Regions from separate parts of the Pseudomonas sp. GCEP-101 genome, predicted to be linked through region 1. Evidence: predicted binding sites of a transcription regulator. Region 1 holds the regulator's gene; each other region holds the start of a gene.
The links. Region 1 encodes sigma-54, which starts transcription at its own class of promoters, with help from an activator protein. Its sites were predicted from a motif close to ANTGGCATNNANNTTGCTNT; they were not measured.

Region 1 (4,399 bases):
AACGGCTGTCGCTGGTCAGCGGGTGGCGCCGGCGGGTCTCGGAAAAGCGTTTGAGCAGGGTTTCGTCATCGGCATCGAGGTACAGCACGTCGCACTGGATGTGCTTGTCGCGGGCTTCCTGCAGCAGCTCCGGGAAGCGCTGCAACTGGCTCGGCAGGTTGCGCGCGTCGATGGAGACGGCGACCTGGGGATGCAGCAGCTCGGTGTGCAGCAGCGCGCGCTGGGCCAGGTCCGGAAGGAGGCTGGCCGGCAGGTTGTCGATGCAGTAGAAGCCGTTGTCCTCGAGCACATTGAGCGCGGTGCTCTTGCCCGAGCCGGATCTTCCACTGACGATGATCAGGCGCATGATCAGTGCCCGTTGTTCTGGAAGTCCACGACGATCCGGTACAGGTCCTCGCCGTTGGCGGCGTGACGCAGGCGGTCGCGGACGTCGGAGCGGTCGAGCATGGAGGCGATCTGCCGCAGTAGTTCCAGGTGCTCCTCGGTGGCCGCTTCGGGTACCAGCAGCACGAACACCAGGTCCACCGGCGCGCCGTCGAGGGCGTCGAAGTCTACCGGGTGGTCAAGGTGGAGGATGGCGCTGATGGGCGACTGGCAGCCGGGGAGACGGCAGTGGGGAATGGCGATGCCATTGCCGAAGCCGGTGGAGCCCAGGCGTTCCCGGGCCACCAGGCTGTCGAAGATGTCTTGGGAATCGAAGCCCGGCAGCTCGCGCGCCACCAGGTTGGCGATTTGTTCGAGGACACGTTTCTTGCTGCCGCCCGGCACGTTCACGAGGGAACGGCCGGGGGTCAGGATTTGCTCAAGTCGGATCATAGAGAGGGGTTAACGAACGCCCACACCTTGCTGGCGTTCGAGGTATTTTTCCTTGTGCTTGATCAGTTGGCGGTCGAGCTTGTCGGTGAGCAGGTCGATGGCCGCGTACATGTCTTCATGTTCGGCGCAGGCCACCACTTCGCCTCCGGCGATGTGGAGGGTGGCTTCAATTTTCTGCTTCAGTTTCTCGACCTCCATGATGACCTGAACATTGGTGATCTTGTCGAAGTGGCGCTCCAGCCGGCCAAGTTTCTCGCCGACATAGTCGCGCAGGGCGTCGGTCACATCCAGTTGATGTCCACTGATGTTGACTTGCATACCGCTTTCTCCTTGTTGCCCGTGTGTAAGTGGCAGGTTAGGGGGCCTGCCGCCGGAACACTTTGGCGTGGATCAACGTCACACCAGTCGCTTGCGCTCGCTCGAGGGAGAGATTCCTAGGGACTCCCGGTACTTGGCGACGGTACGACGTGCCACTTGAATGCCCTGTGCCTCCAGTAAACCAGCGATCTTGCTGTCACTCAATGGCTTTTTCGGACTTTCCGCCGCGACCAGTTTCTTGATGATCGCGCGGATCGCCGTGGAGGAGCACTCGCCGCCTTCGGAGGTGCTGACGTGGCTGGAGAAGAAGTACTTCAGCTCGAAGATGCCCCGCGGCGTGTGCATGAACTTCTGCGTGGTGACGCGGGAGATGGTCGATTCGTGCATGCCCACCGCTTCGGCGATGTCATGCAGGACCAGCGGTTTCATCGCCTCCTCGCCGTATTCGAGGAAGCCGCGCTGGTGCTCGACGATCTGCGTCGCCACCTTCATCAGCGTCTCGTTGCGGCTTTGCAGGCTCTTGATGAACCAGCGCGCTTCCTGTAGCTGGTTGCGCATGAAAGTGTTGTCGGCGCTGGAGTCGGCGCGGCGTACCAGGCCCGCGTATTGCGAGTTGACGCGCAGGCGCGGCACCGCTTCCTGGTTCAGCTCCACCAGCCAGCGGTCGTTGTGCTTGCGGACGATGACGTCCGGGACCACGTATTCGGCTTCGCCGGATTCGATCTGCGAGCCGGGGCGCGGGTGCAGCGACTGGATCAGCTCGATGGTTTCGCGCAGCTCGTCTTCCTTGAGCTTCATGCGTCGCATCAGTTGGCTGTAGTCGCGGCTGCCGAGCAGGTCGAGGTGGTCGCTGACCAGGCGGATGGCCTCGGCCAGCAGGTAGGTCTTGGGCGGCATCTGGCGCAGCTGCAGCAGCAGGCATTCGCGCAGGTTGCGCGCGCCGACGCCGGCGGGTTCGAGCTGTTGCACGCGGCGCAGCACGACTTCCACTTCATCCATCTCTACGCCCAATTCGGGATCGATGGAGGCGAGGATGTCGTCGAGGGATTCTTCGAGGTAACCGTCGTCCGTGATGCCGTCGATGATGCTCAGGGCGATCAGGCGGTCGGTATCGGACATCGGCAGGAGGTTGAGCTGCCACAGCAGGTGGCTCTGCAGGCTTTCGCCGGCGGAGGTGCGGGAGGTGAAGTCCCACTCGTCGTCATCGTTGCTGGGCAGGCTGCTGGCACTGGTCTGGTAGATGTCTTCCCAGGCGGTGTCGACCGGCAACTCGTTGGGGATGCGCTCGGCCCACTGGTCCTCGTCGAGGCTGTCGGCGGTGGGCGTAGTGCTTTCCTGGAAGTTGTCCTGGGAACTGCTGCTGGTACCGTTGGCGCCGGACTCTGCGCCGTCCGCCATGGGGTCGCTGTTATCGAAATCCTCGCCTTCTTCCTGGCGCTCCAGCATCGGGTTGGACTCCAGGGCTTCCTGGATTTCCTGTTGGAGGTCCAGCGTGGAGAGCTGGAGCAGTCGGATGGCCTGTTGCAGCTGCGGGGTCATCGTCAGCTGCTGGCCCATCTTGAGGACTAGCGATGGTTTCATGCTGGAACTAGGCACCTTGTTCGCTGGCGCACGGCGCGCCATATCCACGACTACGGACGCCGGAGCGCCGCGAGGAAGCAAATTATATGCCTGAGTTTGGACGCTTTGCCTAGGGGCTGTCGACCTTTCGTTACAACCCGGTTGCGCCAGGCAAGAGCGGGCAGCCGAATACGACGCGCAGCGGCCGGCAAGCCGCGCCACGCTTGGGCAGGAGAGAGGCTGCCGCGCCCAGGCAGGGCGCGGCGCGGGGCCTTACAGGCGGAACTCGTGGCCCAGGTAGACTTCCTTCACCAGGTCGTTGGCGAGGATGCTTTCGGCGCTGCCTTCGGCGATCAGTTGACCGTCGTTGACGATGTACGCCGTTTCGCAGATATCCAGGGTCTCGCGGACGTTGTGGTCGGTGATCAGCACACCGATGCCCTTGGCCTTGAGGTGATGGATGATCTGCTTGATGTCGCCCACGGAGATCGGGTCGACGCCAGCGAAGGGTTCGTCCAGCAGGATGAACTTCGGCGAGCTGGCCAGGGCGCGGGCGATTTCCACGCGGCGGCGTTCACCACCGGACAGGCTCATGCCGAGGTTGTCGCGGATGTGGTGGATGTGGAACTCCTCGAGCAGGCCCTCCAGGGCTTCCTGGCGGCCGGCGCGATCGAGGTCGGCGCGGGTTTCCAGGATGGCGCCGATGTTGTCCGCCACCGACAGCTTGCGGAAGATCGAGGCTTCCTGCGGCAGGTAGCCGATGCCGGCGCGTGCGCGGCCGTGCATGGGCAGGTGGGTGACATCCTGCTCGTCGATGCGCACGACGCCCTGATCGGCGCGAACCAGGCCGACGATCATGTAGAAGCAGGTGGTCTTGCCCGCTCCGTTGGGGCCGAGCAGGCCGACGATCTGCCCGCTATCGATGCTCATGCTGACATCGCGGACGACTTGCCGGCTCTTGTAGCTCTTGGCGAGGTGCTGGGCGGTTAGCGTAGCCATTACTGCGCTTGATCCTGCTTTTTCTTGGGCTGGATGACCATGTCGATACGCGGACGCGGCGTGGTCACCTGGGAGCCGGTGGCGCGGCCTGCGTTGACGATCTGGCGCTGGGTGTCATAGACGATCTTCTCGCCTTCGAAGGTGTTGCCTTCCTGGATCACCTTGGCCTGGTCGATCAGCACCACGCGGTTCTGCGACACGAAGTACTGGATGGTCAGGCCGTAGGCCTGGGTGATCTGCTTGTCCGGCGCCGGCTTCTGCTCGAAGTAGGCGGGCTTGCCGACCGAGGTGACGACCTCGATCTCGCCATCCTTGTTCTGCTTGAGCGTGACGGTGTTGCCGGTCAGCTTCATGCTGCCCTGGGTCACCACCACGTCGCCGCGATAGACCGCTACGCCCTGCTTGTCATCCAGTTCGGCGCTGTCGGCCTGGACGCGGATCGGCTGTTCCCGGTCGGTGGGAAGCGCCCAGGCGGCAGAGCTGCCGATGGCGGCGGCGAGGCTGAAGAGAAGGGGGAGGGTGTTAACGAGCCTCATGCTGACCTCTTACGTTGGACAGCAGGAGCATCCGGCTGTCTTTCAGATACGCTTTCATGCCAACTGCCGTGGTCACACCGTTGGGTTCGGTGATCTTCACGGGTTGGTCAGTCTGCGCATAGTCCTTGTCTGGGAACACCGTCATGCGCGAGGTGTTGAGCAGGAGCGTG
Region 2 (4,399 bases), 110 kb from region 1:
ATTCGGCAACGACTACCCCACCCCGGACGGCACCGGCGTGCGCGACTACCTGCACGTCGTCGACCTGGCCAACGCCCACCTCAGCGCCCTGCGCTGGCTGGACGGCGCCAGCGGCGCAAAGACCTTCAACATCGGCACCGGCCGCGGCTACAGCGTGCTGGAAATCATCCGCGCCTATGAAAGGGCCTGCGGCCGCGAACTGCCCTTCCAGTTCCTCCCCCGCCGCGACGGCGACATCGCCAGCTACCACGCCGACCCGACCCTGGCCGGCCAGGAACTGCACTGGACCGCCACCCGCGACATCGAAGACATGTGCCGCGACGCCTGGAACTGGCAGAGCCAGAACCCTGGGGGGTACGCCTGACGTTTCTTCGACTCGGAAAACAAAAAGCCCCGCTCGAAAGCGGGGCTTTTTGCTGAAGATGGTGCCGGTAAGAGGAATCGAACCCCCGACCTTCTCATTACGAATGAGCTGCTCTACCGACTGAGCTACACCGGCGGCGGGGGCGAATCTAGCACCGCGAGGCAATAAGTTGCAACACGGCCACCCACTCCCACCGTCTTTAAGAAGCTCATGCAGGCATGAGTTTGATTGTTACTTGCAGTAGCCTGCGGCCAGGCAAGTGCCAGTCTGCGGGAAGCGAGTCGCACCACCGTCTACAACCGGCGCTACGCTCCAAGTGTAGCCACCAGCGGCGGCAGTACCGGTAACGAGAATCACACCATCAGTCACGGACATGGAAGCGATGTTTGCAGGCAGAGTTGCCGGAATAGCAGGAATGCCATTCGCACCAGCGGTGCAGCCAGTCGCGCCGTTGTTTTCCTGAATGCATTGGGCAACCGGAGTCTTATAGCCTTCGCCAACCGACATGACTTCGGAGAAACGGGCCTTTTTGGTGTAATCGTTGTAGGCCGGCAGGGCGATGGCGGCCAGGATGCCGATGATGGCAACCACGATCATCAGTTCGATCAGGGTGAAGCCTTTTTGAGCCTTCATAATTCTCTCCAGAATTTTTAGGAAAGGTCTTAGGACCTGACTGTGATAAAGCAGATTCCATGCCAGATTCCCTTACCACTGCAGAAAGCCTGTTTAGTGGGCTGATGAAAAAGCTCAACGCATAAAACCGCAGGAAGTGACATTTTTGGGCAGCTTCAATTTGTCAATTTGGCTCGCAGGAGCAACTACGATATAAGGCACGTAACTCCTATTTCGGCCTATATCGATGAACGATCAAGTCATCCTGTCCGGGCTTGCCCGCCAATTGGTGCTTTCGCAGTTGCTTGATGAGAAAAGCGCTCAGCAAGCCCAACAGCAGGCCCAGCGCAACAAGCTTTCGCTGGTGACCTATCTGGTGCAGAACAAGCTGGTCAAAAGCAGGCCTCTGACTGAGCTGGCGGCCGAGCAGTTCGGCGTAGCTTTCTGTGACTTGGGTAGCCTGGATCGCGATGCTTTTCCCAAGGAGCTAATCAGCGAAAAGCTGGTTCGCCAGCATCGGGTAATTCCCCTATGGCGGCGTGGAAACAAGCTGTTCGTGGGAGTTTCCGATCCAACCAATCACCAGGCCATCACCGACGTCCAATTCAGCACAGGGCTGACCACGGAAGCCATTCTGGTCGAGGACGATAAGCTCGGCGAAGCCATCGAGAAGTTGTTCGAAAGCGCCAACGATGCGCTGAGTGAATTGGGCGATGTCGACCTTGATGGTCTCGACATCGAAAGCGCCTCCGAACAAAAGGATGAAGCAGCTTCTAACGACGCCGATGACGCTCCCGTCGTTCGCTTCGTCAATAAGATGCTGCTGGACGCTATCAAGGGCGGATCCTCGGACTTGCACTTCGAACCATATGAGAAAGTCTACCGAGTGCGTTTCCGCACCGACGGCATGCTCCATGAGGTGGCCAAACCACCTATCCAGTTGGCCAGCCGTATTTCTGCGCGCCTGAAGGTCATGGCGGGCCTGGATATTTCCGAGCGCCGCAAACCTCAGGACGGCCGCATTAAAATGCGTGTGTCGAAAACCAAATCTATCGATTTCCGCGTGAACACCATGCCCACCCTGTGGGGTGAAAAGATTGTCATGCGAATCCTCGATTCCGCCAGCGCGCAGATGGGAATTGACGCGTTGGGGTACGAGGACGCGCAGAAGCAGCTGTACCTCGATGCCCTTAAGCAACCTCAGGGCATGATTTTGGTGACCGGCCCCACGGGGTCAGGCAAGACAGTATCCCTGTATACAGGTCTGAACATCCTCAACACCCCCGATATCAATATCTCCACAGCCGAAGATCCGGTAGAGATCAATCTCGAGGGCATTAACCAAGTCAATGTAAACCCTCGTCAGGGAATGGACTTCTCTCAGGCGCTTCGCGCGTTTCTCCGCCAGGACCCCGATGTGATCATGGTCGGGGAAATCCGCGACTTGGAAACCGCGGAAATTGCCATCAAGGCGGCGCAAACCGGACACATGGTGATGTCGACGCTGCACACCAACAGCGCAGCGGAAACTCTTACTCGTCTGCTCAATATGGGTGTAGCCGCGTTCAACCTCGCAACCTCGGTCAACCTGATCATCGCTCAACGACTTGCCCGTAAACTTTGCCCCCACTGCAAGAAGGAGCACGATGTTCCCCGAGAAGCATTGCTGCATGAGGGCTTCCCGGCCGAGCGGATTGGCTCCTTCAAGCTTTACTCCCCGGTCGGATGCGAAAATTGCAAGGGCGGTTACAAAGGACGTGTGGGCATTTATGAAGTAGTTAAAAACACGCCCAGCCTGCAGCGCATTATCATGGAGGAAGGCAACTCCATTCAGATCGCCGATCAAGCCCGCAAAGAAGGCTTCAACGATCTGCGCACTTCGGGACTGATGAAGGCAATGCAAGGCATCACCAGTCTCGAAGAAGTCAACCGCGTGACCAAGGATTAATCCATGGCGGACAAAGCATTAAAGACGAGTGTCTTTCTCTGGGAAGGCACCGACAGAAAGGGCGGGAAGATCAAAGGGGAGTTGTCAGGAGCCAGTACTGCACTGATCAAGGCGCAACTGCGTAAGCAGGGCATCAACCCGACTAAGGTCCGAAAGAAGGGCATATCCCTGTTCAGCAAGGGCAAGAAGATCAAGCCTCTGGACATCGCCCTGTTTACTCGCCAAATGGCGACTATGATGGGCTCGGGCGTCCCGCTGCTCCAGTCCTTCGATATCATCGCGGAAGGCTTCGAAAACCCGAACATGCGCAAGCTGGTCGAGGAAGTCAAACAGGAAGTTGCAGCGGGTAATAGCTTGGCGAACTCACTGCGCAAAAAGCCGCAATACTTCGATGACCTGTATTGCAACCTCGTCGACGCTGGTGAGCAATCAGGTGCATTGGAAACCTTGCTCGACCGGGTTGCGACCTACAAGGAAAAGACCGAGTCGCTCAAAGCCAAGATTAAGAAGGCAATGACCTACCCTATTGCCGTCATCATCGTCGCAATCGTGGTTTCCGCAATCCTTCTAATCAAGGTTGTTCCCCAGTTTCAGTCAGTATTCGAAGGGTTCGGCGCCGAGCTCCCCGCGTTTACCAGAATGGTCGTTAGCCTTTCCGAAGTGCTCACTGCATGGTGGTTCATCGTGCTGCTAGGACTTTTTGGCGTCGCCTTTGGTTTTCGCGAGTTCCACCGTCGCTCGGAAAACTTCCGAAACTCTGTCGATCGCGGCCTGCTGAAAATCCCGGTTGTCGGGGACATCATTTACAAAGCGGCAGTCGCAAGATATGCACGTACGCTATCGACGACTTTTGCTGCGGGTGTACCACTCGTCGAAGCTCTGGACTCGGTTTCCGGAGCAACGGGCAACGTGGTTTTTCGTAATGCCGTCTCCCGTATCAAGCAGGACGTATCTAGCGGGACCCAATTGAACTTCTCGATGCGCACCACTGGGGTTTTTCCGAGCATGGCAGTGCAAATGGCAGCCATCGGAGAAGAGTCAGGCTCACTGGATGCCATGCTCGATAAGGTCGCAACATACTACGAAGAAGAAGTGGATAACGCCGTCGATAATCTGACCACCCTGATGGAGCCGATGATCATGGCGGTCCTAGGTGTACTGGTCGGCGGCTTGGTCATCGCCATGTACCTTCCCATTTTCCAGCTCGGCAAAGTCGTCTAAGCATGCCAGTGCTCGATTTCCTGGCCAGCACCCCGCTGGCCTTTGTTTTATGCGTCACCCTCCTCGGCCTGCTGGTGGGCAGCTTCCTCAACGTGGTGATCCATCGCCTGCCGCGGATGATGCAGCTCGATTGGCAGCAGCAGGCGCGGGAAACATTGGGGCTGCCGGAGGGCGAGAAGCAGCCGACGTATAACCTGGTATTGCCGAACTCCCGGTGCCCGCACTGCGCCCACGAGATCAAGCCCTGGGAGAAT
Region 3 (4,399 bases), 1.4 Mb from region 1:
GAAACCTCAGATATCAGATAGGGCGGCTGCCGTATTTGCTATCCGGCTTCTTGGGCGGGTCGGCCACGACGTTCGGCTCGATCTCCTGCACCTTGCCACCGCGATTGAGGAACTCCTCCATCGCGCGGGCCAGGGCGTCACGATCCTTCTGCTTGGCTTCGACCGAGGGCAGTTCCTCTTCTTCAGCAGCGGCCTTGGCTTTCTTGCCACCGCCCTTCGAAGCAGGGGCTTCATCCCCGTCGCCGCTGTCGGCGTCGACTTCGCTGTCGTCAGCTGCGGCGAGCTCCTCGCCATCATCCTCGTCAGCGCCGTCCAGCTCGTCCTGTTCCAGTTCTTCGTCGCTCATTATTCAACCTCTGTGGTGCTGCAAAGCACGTTAGTTATAGCCCAGCTGCGCGGTTTGACGAACGCAGCCGGAAAAAATTCATACAAGCTCGCCCTGCCAGGTCGCCACTATCCGGCGCGGGCCGCCATGATCGCGGTGCTCGCCCAGATAGATACCCTGCCAGGTGCCCAATGCCAACCCTCCTTCCTGTATCGGCAGGGTCAGCTGGCAGCCCAGCAGGCTGGCCTTGAAATGCGCCGGAAGATCGTCCGGGCCTTCGTAGTCGTGCTCGTAGCCGCCCTCCCCCTGGGGCACCAGGCGATTGAAGAATCGCTCGAAATCGCGGCGCACCGAAGGGTCGGCATTCTCGTTGACCGTCAGCGAGGCGGAGGTGTGCTGCAACAGCAGGTGCAGCAGGCCGACCCGGCAACGCGACAGCTCCGGCAGCGCGGCCAGGATCTCGTCGGTGACCAGGTGGAAACCTCGCGGGCGAGGGCGCAGGGTGAGGGTCTTCTGCTGCCACATGGCGGGCAATCCTTCCGTCGCTAACGGTGATGCGCGCGCATTCTAGCGTGCTGATCGAAAAAACAAAGGGCGCCCGAGGGCGCCCTTCGTCGAACGTGCGCGAACCCTTACAGGTTGTAGCCGCGCTCGTTGTGCAGGGAGAGGTCCAGGCCCACGGTTTCCTCTTCCTCGGTGACGCGCAGGCCCATGACCAGGTCCAGGACCTTGAGGATCACGAAGCTGACGATACCGGTGTAGACGATGGTGAAGGCCACGCCCTTGAACTGGGTGAACAGCTGCGCGCCGATGTCGGTCACGGTGCCGAAGCCGCCCAGGGCGGGAGCCGCGAACACGCCGGTGAGCAGGGCGCCGACGATACCGCCGACCGCATGCACGCCGAAGGCATCCAGGGAGTCGTCGTAGCCGACGGCACGCTTGAGGCTGGTGGCGGCGAAGAAGCAGATCACGCCGGCAGCCAGGCCGATCACGATGGCGCCCATCGGGCCGCAGGTACCGGCGGCCGGGGTGACGGCAACCAGGCCAGCCACGACGCCCGACGCGATGCCCAGGGCGCTCGGCTTACCGTGGGTGATCCACTCGGCGAACATCCAGCCCAGGGCGGCGGCAGCGGTGGCGATCTGGGTGACCAGCATGGCCATGCCGGCGGTGCCGTTGGCGGCAGCGGCGGAGCCGGCGTTGAAGCCGAACCAGCCCACCCACAGCAGCGCGGCGCCGATCAGGGTGTAGCCCAGGTTGTGCGGCGCCATGGCAGCGGTCGGGTAGCCCTTGCGCTTGCCGAGCACGATGCACGCCACCAGGCCAGCGATACCGGCGTTAATGTGCACCACGGTGCCGCCGGCGAAGTCCAGCACGCCCCAGTCCCACAGCAGGCCGCCGTCACCGCTCCAGACCATGTGGGCGATCGGTGCGTAGACCAGGGTGAACCACAGCGCGGTGAAGATCAGCATCGCGGAGAACTTCATACGCTCGGCGAAGGCGCCGACGATGAGGGCCGGGGTGATGATCGCGAAGGTCATCTGGAACATCACGAAGACGCTTTCGGGGAACAGCGCGGCCGCCGAGGTCAGGCCGGTGCTGGTCAGGCCGCTGAGGAAGGCCTTGTCGAACCCGCCGACGAAGGAGGCGAAATTGACCACGCCCTTCTCCATACCGACGGTATCGAAGGCCAGGCTGTAGCCGTAGACGACCCAGAGGATGCTGACCAGCGCGGTGATCGCGAAGCACTGCATCATGATCGACAGGACGTTCTTGGCGCGCACCATGCCGCCGTAGAACAGGGCCAGGCCGGGGATGGTCATCAGCAGCACCAGTGCGCTGGAAATCAGCATCCAGGCGGTGTCGCCGCTGTTCAGGACGGGGGCCGCTGCCTCGTCGGCCATGGCCAGGCCGGGCATTGCGAGGGGCAATAGGGCGCCTAGCCCTGCGTATTTGCGCAGAGTCATTGTTGTTTCTCCTGGGGCGTGGGGTTCGGTGTGGGCTTGGCTTAGATCGCGTCGGTGCCGGTTTCGCCGGTACGGATACGAATGGCCTGTTCCAGATTTACAACAAAGATCTTGCCGTCACCGATCTTCCCGGTGTTGGCGGCCTTGGTGATGGCTTCGATAACACGATCCAGTTGGTCATCGGCGATGGCGACGTCGATTTTCACCTTGGGCAGGAAATCGACAACGTATTCCGCGCCACGGTACAGCTCGGTGTGGCCCTTCTGCCGGCCGAAGCCCTTGACTTCGGTCACAGTGATGCCCTGCACGCCGATCTCGGACAGCGACTCACGAACGTCGTCCAGCTTGAACGGCTTGATGATGGCTGTGACTAGCTTCATGTAACTCTCTCCCGTGTTTTGGTGGACCCGCCCCAGGAAGAACGAACCCGGGGACAAGTCTAAGCGCAGTGTCTGGCTTTTGTAATGCGCCGGCCGCCCTACCTCAGCACTCCGACTGCGTTGATCGAAGCGGTCCTCCGCCTCGCCTGCAGCACCGGAACTGCATCGGTGCACGCCCTATCTGCCCCAAAGCATGAAGCTTGCCAGTTCGTGAAAAGCCCCGTGGCATCAGCTACTTGGGCTCAAACGAGGATTTCTGGCGAAACGCCAGCGCCGCCTTGGCGCACCGAAAGCGCGCACGGCGAGCGGGCACACTGCTCAAAAAGCGTGCAACCCCGGGCGCCGCAGCCAGCGCCGGCTGCGTGATAGACTGCGCTCTGATTCAATCCGGAACCCATGAACCATGCTGCCGCCCAAAGCCTTCCTCGATGCCATCAGCCAACAAGCCGGACGCCTGTTCGGTGGCGAATCGCCCCTGCCGAAGGCCGAGCTGGAAGCCCAGTTCAAGGTTCTGATGCAGAGCGCCTTCAGCAAGCTCGACCTGGTCAGCCGCGACGAATTCGACAGCCAGATGGTCGTCCTCGCGCGCACCCGCGCCCGCCTGGAGGCGCTGGAAGCCAAGGTCGCGGAGATCGAAGCCAGGCTGTCCGCGCCTGCCGATACCAACGCCCCCGCCGCCGAAGAATAGGCCCCGCCTGGCGGGTGGCATGCGATCCAGGAGTGATCCATGTCCCTCGCCATCGTCCATAGCCGCGCCCAGGTCGGTGTGGAAGCGCCCGGCGTCACCGTCGAGGCGCACCTGGCCAACGGCCTGCCGTCGCTGACCCTGGTCGGCCTGCCCGAAGGCGCCGTGAAGGAGAGCAAGGACCGCGTGCGCAGCGCCCTGCTCAACTCAGGCTTCGATTTCCCCAACCGCAGAATCACGCTCAATCTCGCCCCGGCCGACTTGCCCAAGGACGGCGGGCGCTTCGACCTGGCCATCGCCCTGGGCATCCTCGCCGCCAGCGGCCAACTGGCCGATGCCGCCGGCCTGGAGGAGCTGGAATGCCTGGGCGAGCTCGCGCTTTCCGGCACGCTGCGCCCGGTGCCCGGCGTGCTGCCCGCCGCCCTCGCCGCCCGCGCCGCGGGCCGCACGCTGGTGGTCCCGCGGGAAAACGCCGAGGAAGCCAGCCTGGCCAGCGGCCTGACCGTCTACGCGGTCGGTCACCTGCTGGAGCTGGCCGCGCACTTCAATGGCCAGGAACGCCTGCGCCCCTACGAGGCCAACGGCCTGCTGCGGGTGACGCCGCCGTATCCCGACCTGTCGGAAGTGCAGGGCCAGGCCGCGGCCAAGCGTGCGCTGCTGGTAGCGGCCGCCGGCGCGCACAACCTGTTGTTCAGCGGGCCGCCCGGCACCGGCAAGACGCTGCTCGCCAGCCGCCTGCCCGGCCTGATGCCGCCGCTGGACGAAGACGAGGCGCTGCAGGTGGCCGCGATCCATTCCGTCGCCGGGCGGGGGCCGCTGACCCACTGGCCGCAACGCCCGTTCCGCCAGCCGCACCACACCGCCTCCGCGCCGGCGCTGGTGGGTGGCGGCAGTCGCCCGCAGCCGGGGGAAATCACCCTGGCGCACGAAGGCGTGCTGTTTCTCGATGAGTTGCCCGAGTTCGACAGGAAGGTGTTGGAGGTGCTGCGCGAGCCGCTGGAAGGGGGCGAAATCGTCATCGCCCGCGCCAACGGTCGCGTGC
Region 4 (4,399 bases), 3.0 Mb from region 1:
AGGCCGCGTCGCCAGTGGGCTGGCGCCGAATTTCCGGCGTCGTGCAGCAAAATGATGGGCAGATTTTTCGAGAGGCCGGTGACACAGATGCTCAGTGCAGAGCTGAAGGCGTTTTACAGGGTTGCCAAGCTTGGGAGCATTACTCAGGCGGCGAAGAAGCTCGGCCTCAGCCAGCCCACGGTGACCACGCAGATCCGCCACCTGGAGAGCCAGTACGCGGTGGAGCTGTTCTACCGCGGCGGCCGCCGCCTGACCCTGAGCGACGAGGGCGCGCGCCTGTTGCCGATGGTCGAGGCGCTGCTGCAGCAGGAGGCCGACATCGAGTTCTACCTGCGCAACTGCGGCCAGATGCAGGGCGCCCTGCGCATCGGCGCCACCTCTCCTTATTACGTGCTGGGGTTGATCAAGACCTTTCGCGAATGCTTCCCGCAGATCGAAGTGTCGGTGGAGATCGGCAACTCCCGCCAGGTGCTCGAATCGCTGATCGAATGCCGGGTCGACCTGGCGGCCTCCTCGCAGCAGGTGGACGACGCGCGCCTGACCCGCGTGGTGCTGGGTAGCGACCCGCTGGTGTTGGCGGTGCACCGCAGCCACCCGCTGGCGACGATGCAGTCGGTCAGCCTCGGCGATCTGCGCAGCCATTGCCTGCTGATGCGCGAAGCCGGGTCGACCACCCGCCAGCTGACCGAAGCGATGTTGCGGCAGGCGGGCGTGACGCCGGCTTCGATGCTGGAGATCGGCAGCCGCGAGTCGATCCGCGAGGCGGTGATTCGCAACCTGGGCGTGAGCATCATCGCCCGCCAGGAAGTGCCGGATAACCCGCAACTGTGCGTGCTGCAGATCAAGGGCGCGAGCCTGATCGACGAGTACCTGTACTGCCTGAAGGACCGCCGCCAGGCGCGCCTGCCGAGCGCTTTCCTGGCGCTGGCACAGTCATAACGGCGCATCGGGCCTGTCGGAGCGAGCTGGCTCGCGAAGCGCCTGGCAGGGTGTTCCCCGGTAGCAGCGGGCCCTGCCCGCGGTCGCGCGCATGGCGCGCTCCTACAGGTGGTAGCCGCCTCGGTGTATCCCGGTGGGAGCCGAGTCCGCCGCGAGGGATTTCGCGGACAAGGTCCGCTCCTACGCTGCACGCTTCCCCTTGGCGCTCCTACAGGTCGCTGCCGGCTCCGTGTACCCCGGTGGGAACTGATTCTGCCGCGAGGGATTTCGCGGACAAGGTCCGCTCCTACGTTGCACGCTTGCCCTTGGCGCGAGAATTGTAGGAGCGGGCCATGCCCGCGATCCGTCGGCAGGGCCGACGTGGCCGATGGGTTCGCGAGCCAGCTCGCTCCTACGAAATGCCATCGAGCGGCAACGGCAGAGGCGGGCGGCAAACCGCAGTGGCAAGTTTGCCGCCTTGCCTGCGGCGGCAAGGAAAGCGCTTGCCGCTTTGCCGCTGTTTGCCGCCCCTTGCCGCTCTCGAAATCCACTCAAGCCTTTGAAAATAAAGGAAATGTAAATCTGGCACGCGCCTTGCTGAAGTGTTGGCAAGCCCACACCGGCAAACAGGTTCGCGACCATGAGCATCAGCTTCGACAAAGCCCTCGGCATCCACCAGCAAGCACTGAGCTTCCGCTCCCAGCGCGCTGAAGTCCTGGCCAACAACCTGGCCAACGCCGACACGCCCAACTACAAGGCGCGTGACCTGGACTTCGCCTCGGTGCTGGCAGCCCAGTCGGACAAGATGAAGAACGGCACCTTCAGCGCCACCCTGACCAACGCGCATCACATTGCCGCCGATGGTTTCGGTATCGGCGACGAGTCGCTCAAGTACCGCATCCCGAACCAGCCTTCGGTCGACCAGAACACCGTGGATGAGCAGATCGAGCAGGCCAACTACGCGGAGAACTCCGTGCAGTTCCAGGCCTCGTTCACCTTCCTCAACAGCAAGTTCAAAGGGCTGATGAACGCCCTGCGCGGAGAATAATCGCCATGTCGCTCGCCAGTGTCTTCAACATCGCCGGTACCGGCATGAGTGCCCAGACCACCCGTCTGAACACCACCGCGTCCAACATCGCCAACGCCGAGAGCGTCTCCTCGAGCATCGACCAGACCTACCGCGCCCGTCACCCGGTGTTCTCCACCATGCTGCAGAACGCCCAGGGCGGCGATCAGGGTTCGCTGTTCGGCGAGACCGACCAGGCCGGTTCCGGCGTGCAGGTGCTGGGCGTGGTCGAGGATCAGAGCCCGCTGGTGCCGCGCTACGAGCCGAACCACCCGGCCGCCGACAAGGACGGCTACGTGTACTACCCCAACGTCAACGTGGTGGAGGAGATGGCCGACATGATCTCCGCCAGCCGTTCGTTCCAGAGCAACGCGGAAATGATGAATACCGCCAAGCAGATGATGCAGAAGGTCCTGACCCTGGGTCAGTAAGCGCAGAGGACGCCCCATGAGCATCAATACCGATAACAGCGCCGCCAGTTCGATCCTGTCGACGCTCAACGCCGGGTCCAAGAGCTCGTCGACGACGGCCGAGACCGGCACCAGCGCGCTGGGCAAGGATTCCTTCCTGCAGCTGCTGGTCACCCAGCTGAACAATCAGAACCCGCTGGACCCGCAGGACAACACCGAGTTCGTCTCCCAGTTGGCGCAGTTCAGCAGCCTGGAGAGCATGCAGAACCTGGACACCACCCTGGGCACCTTCTACTCCTCGTTCCAGTCGTCCCAGGCCCTGCAGGCCTCGTCGCTGGTCGGCCGCTCGGTGATCGTCAACTCCAGCAAGGTGCAGGTCGACAACCCGAGCGCCGGCATCAAGGGTTCGCTGGTGATGCCGTCCAAGGGCGATGGCGTGACCCTGAAGATCTACGACGACTCGGGCGACCTGGTGCGCACCGTCGACATGGGCAGCCAGAAGGCCGGCAACATCGACTTCACCTGGGATGGCAAGGACGACAGCGGCGAGCTGGTGGCCGCCGGCACCTACACCGTCAAGGCCAGCGCCACGCTGGATGGCACCAGCACCGCCCTGACCACCTACCTGCCGGCCACGGTCAACAGCGTCACCCTGGGCCAGAACGGCGGGGAAATGTCCCTGAACCTGGCGGGCATCGGCGCCGTTTCCGCCTCCAGCATTCAGACCATCGGAAAATAACGCCGCGTTTCGGCACAGGAGCAACACATGTCTTTCAATACCGCCCTGAGTGGACTCAACGCCGCGTCGATGGACCTGAACGTCACCGGCAACAACATCGCCAACGTCGGCACCACCGGCTTCAAGTCGTCGCGTACCGAGTTCGCCGACCTCTATGCCTCCTCGATGCTCGGCACCGGCCGCATCGCCGTGGGTAACGGCGTGGTCACCCAGGCCGTCTCCCAGCAGTTCACCCAGGGCAACCTGAGCACCACCGGTCGCAGCCTGGACCTGGCGGTGAGCGGCAACGGCTTCTTCATGACCAGCGACAACGGCAGCCGCGTCTACACCCGCAACGGCACCTTCAACACCGACGCCAGCGGCTTCATCGTCGATGGCTCGGGCAATCGCCTGCAGGGCTATGGCGTCAACGCCAACGGCAACATCGTCAACGGCGTGATCACCGACCTGAAGGTCGATACCGCCAACCAGCCGCCGAGCCCGACCTCGAAGATCACCTCGACGCTGAGCCTGAACTCCAACGCCACCACGCCCAAGACCACGCCGTTCGACGCCACCGACTCGGACAGCTACAACTGGTCGACCTCCGTGGACATCTACGACTCCCAGGGCAACTCGCACACCATGACGAACTACTTCGTCAAGGACAGCGCCAACAACTGGAGCATGTACACCCTGGTGGACGGGCGTAACCCGCAGACCCCGACCAGCACCACGCCGTTGAGCAGCGACATCACCTTCAACAGCGCCGGCCAGCTGACAGGCATCACCTCCACCGGCATGACCGTCAACGCCGACAACACCATGACCCTGACCGGGTGGACGCCGGCGGCCATCACCGACTCCACCACCAGCCCGGTGACCTGGGGCGCCAACGGCGCGGCGGGCGCTACCGGCGGCATCGCCATCGACCTGACCAAGACCTCCCAGACCAACGGCTCCTTCGCCGTGACGGCGGTCACCCAGGACGGCTACGCCACCGGCCAGATGTCCGGCCTGTCGTTCGCCGAGGACGGCCAGATGTACGCCACCTACACCAACGGCCAGTCCAAGGTGATCGGCCAGGTGATCCTCGCCAACTTCGCCAACACCCAGGGCCTGACCCCGGTGGGCAACACCGGCTGGAAGCAGTCGCTGGCCTCGGGCGAGGCGGTCATCGGCACGCCGACCTCCGGCACCCTCGGTTCGGTAGGGTCGGGCACGCTGGAAGAATCCAACGTCGACCTCACCGCGCAACTGGTGAACCTGATCGTTGCGCAGCGCAAC

Region 2: the regulator sigma-54 is predicted to act here: its motif matches at 1,045-1,064, upstream of N0B71_RS13205 (pilin).
Region 3: the regulator sigma-54 is predicted to act here: its motif matches at 2,861-2,880, upstream of glnK (P-II family nitrogen regulator).
Region 4: the regulator sigma-54 is predicted to act here: its motif matches at 1,500-1,519, upstream of flgB (flagellar basal body rod protein FlgB).

Annotation. Positions count from the first base shown of each region.
Region 1 is NZ_CP104011.1:2,989,655-2,994,053, forward strand. It holds gene rapZ (RNase adapter RapZ) at 1-346, opposite strand, end outside; gene ptsN (PTS IIA-like nitrogen regulatory protein PtsN) at 349-816, opposite strand; gene hpf (ribosome hibernation-promoting factor, HPF/YfiA family) at 826-1,134, opposite strand; gene N0B71_RS13675 (RNA polymerase factor sigma-54) at 1,213-2,715, opposite strand; gene lptB (LPS export ABC transporter ATP-binding protein) at 2,968-3,693, opposite strand; gene lptA (lipopolysaccharide transport periplasmic protein LptA) at 3,693-4,229, opposite strand; gene lptC (LPS export ABC transporter periplasmic protein LptC) at 4,216-4,399, opposite strand, start outside.
Region 2 is NZ_CP104011.1:2,874,880-2,879,278, reverse strand. It holds gene galE (UDP-glucose 4-epimerase GalE) at 1-364, shown strand, start outside; tRNA gene N0B71_RS13210 (tRNA-Thr) at 424-499, opposite strand; gene N0B71_RS13205 (pilin) at 596-997, opposite strand; gene pilB (type IV-A pilus assembly ATPase PilB) at 1,224-2,924, shown strand; gene N0B71_RS13195 (type II secretion system F family protein) at 2,928-4,145, shown strand; gene N0B71_RS13190 (prepilin peptidase) at 4,148-4,399, shown strand, end outside.
Region 3 is NZ_CP104011.1:1,556,393-1,560,791, forward strand. It holds gene sutA (transcriptional regulator SutA) at 14-346, opposite strand; gene N0B71_RS07050 (secondary thiamine-phosphate synthase enzyme YjbQ) at 425-850, opposite strand; gene N0B71_RS07055 (ammonium transporter) at 958-2,292, opposite strand; gene glnK (P-II family nitrogen regulator) at 2,334-2,672, opposite strand; gene N0B71_RS07065 (accessory factor UbiK family protein) at 3,076-3,360, shown strand; gene N0B71_RS07070 (YifB family Mg chelatase-like AAA ATPase) at 3,400-4,399, shown strand, end outside.
Region 4 is NZ_CP104011.1:20,058-24,456, reverse strand. It holds gene N0B71_RS00115 (LysR substrate-binding domain-containing protein) at 88-939, shown strand; gene flgB (flagellar basal body rod protein FlgB) at 1,559-1,966, shown strand; gene flgC (flagellar basal body rod protein FlgC) at 1,972-2,415, shown strand; gene flgD (flagellar hook assembly protein FlgD) at 2,432-3,133, shown strand; gene flgE (flagellar hook protein FlgE) at 3,161-4,399, shown strand, end outside.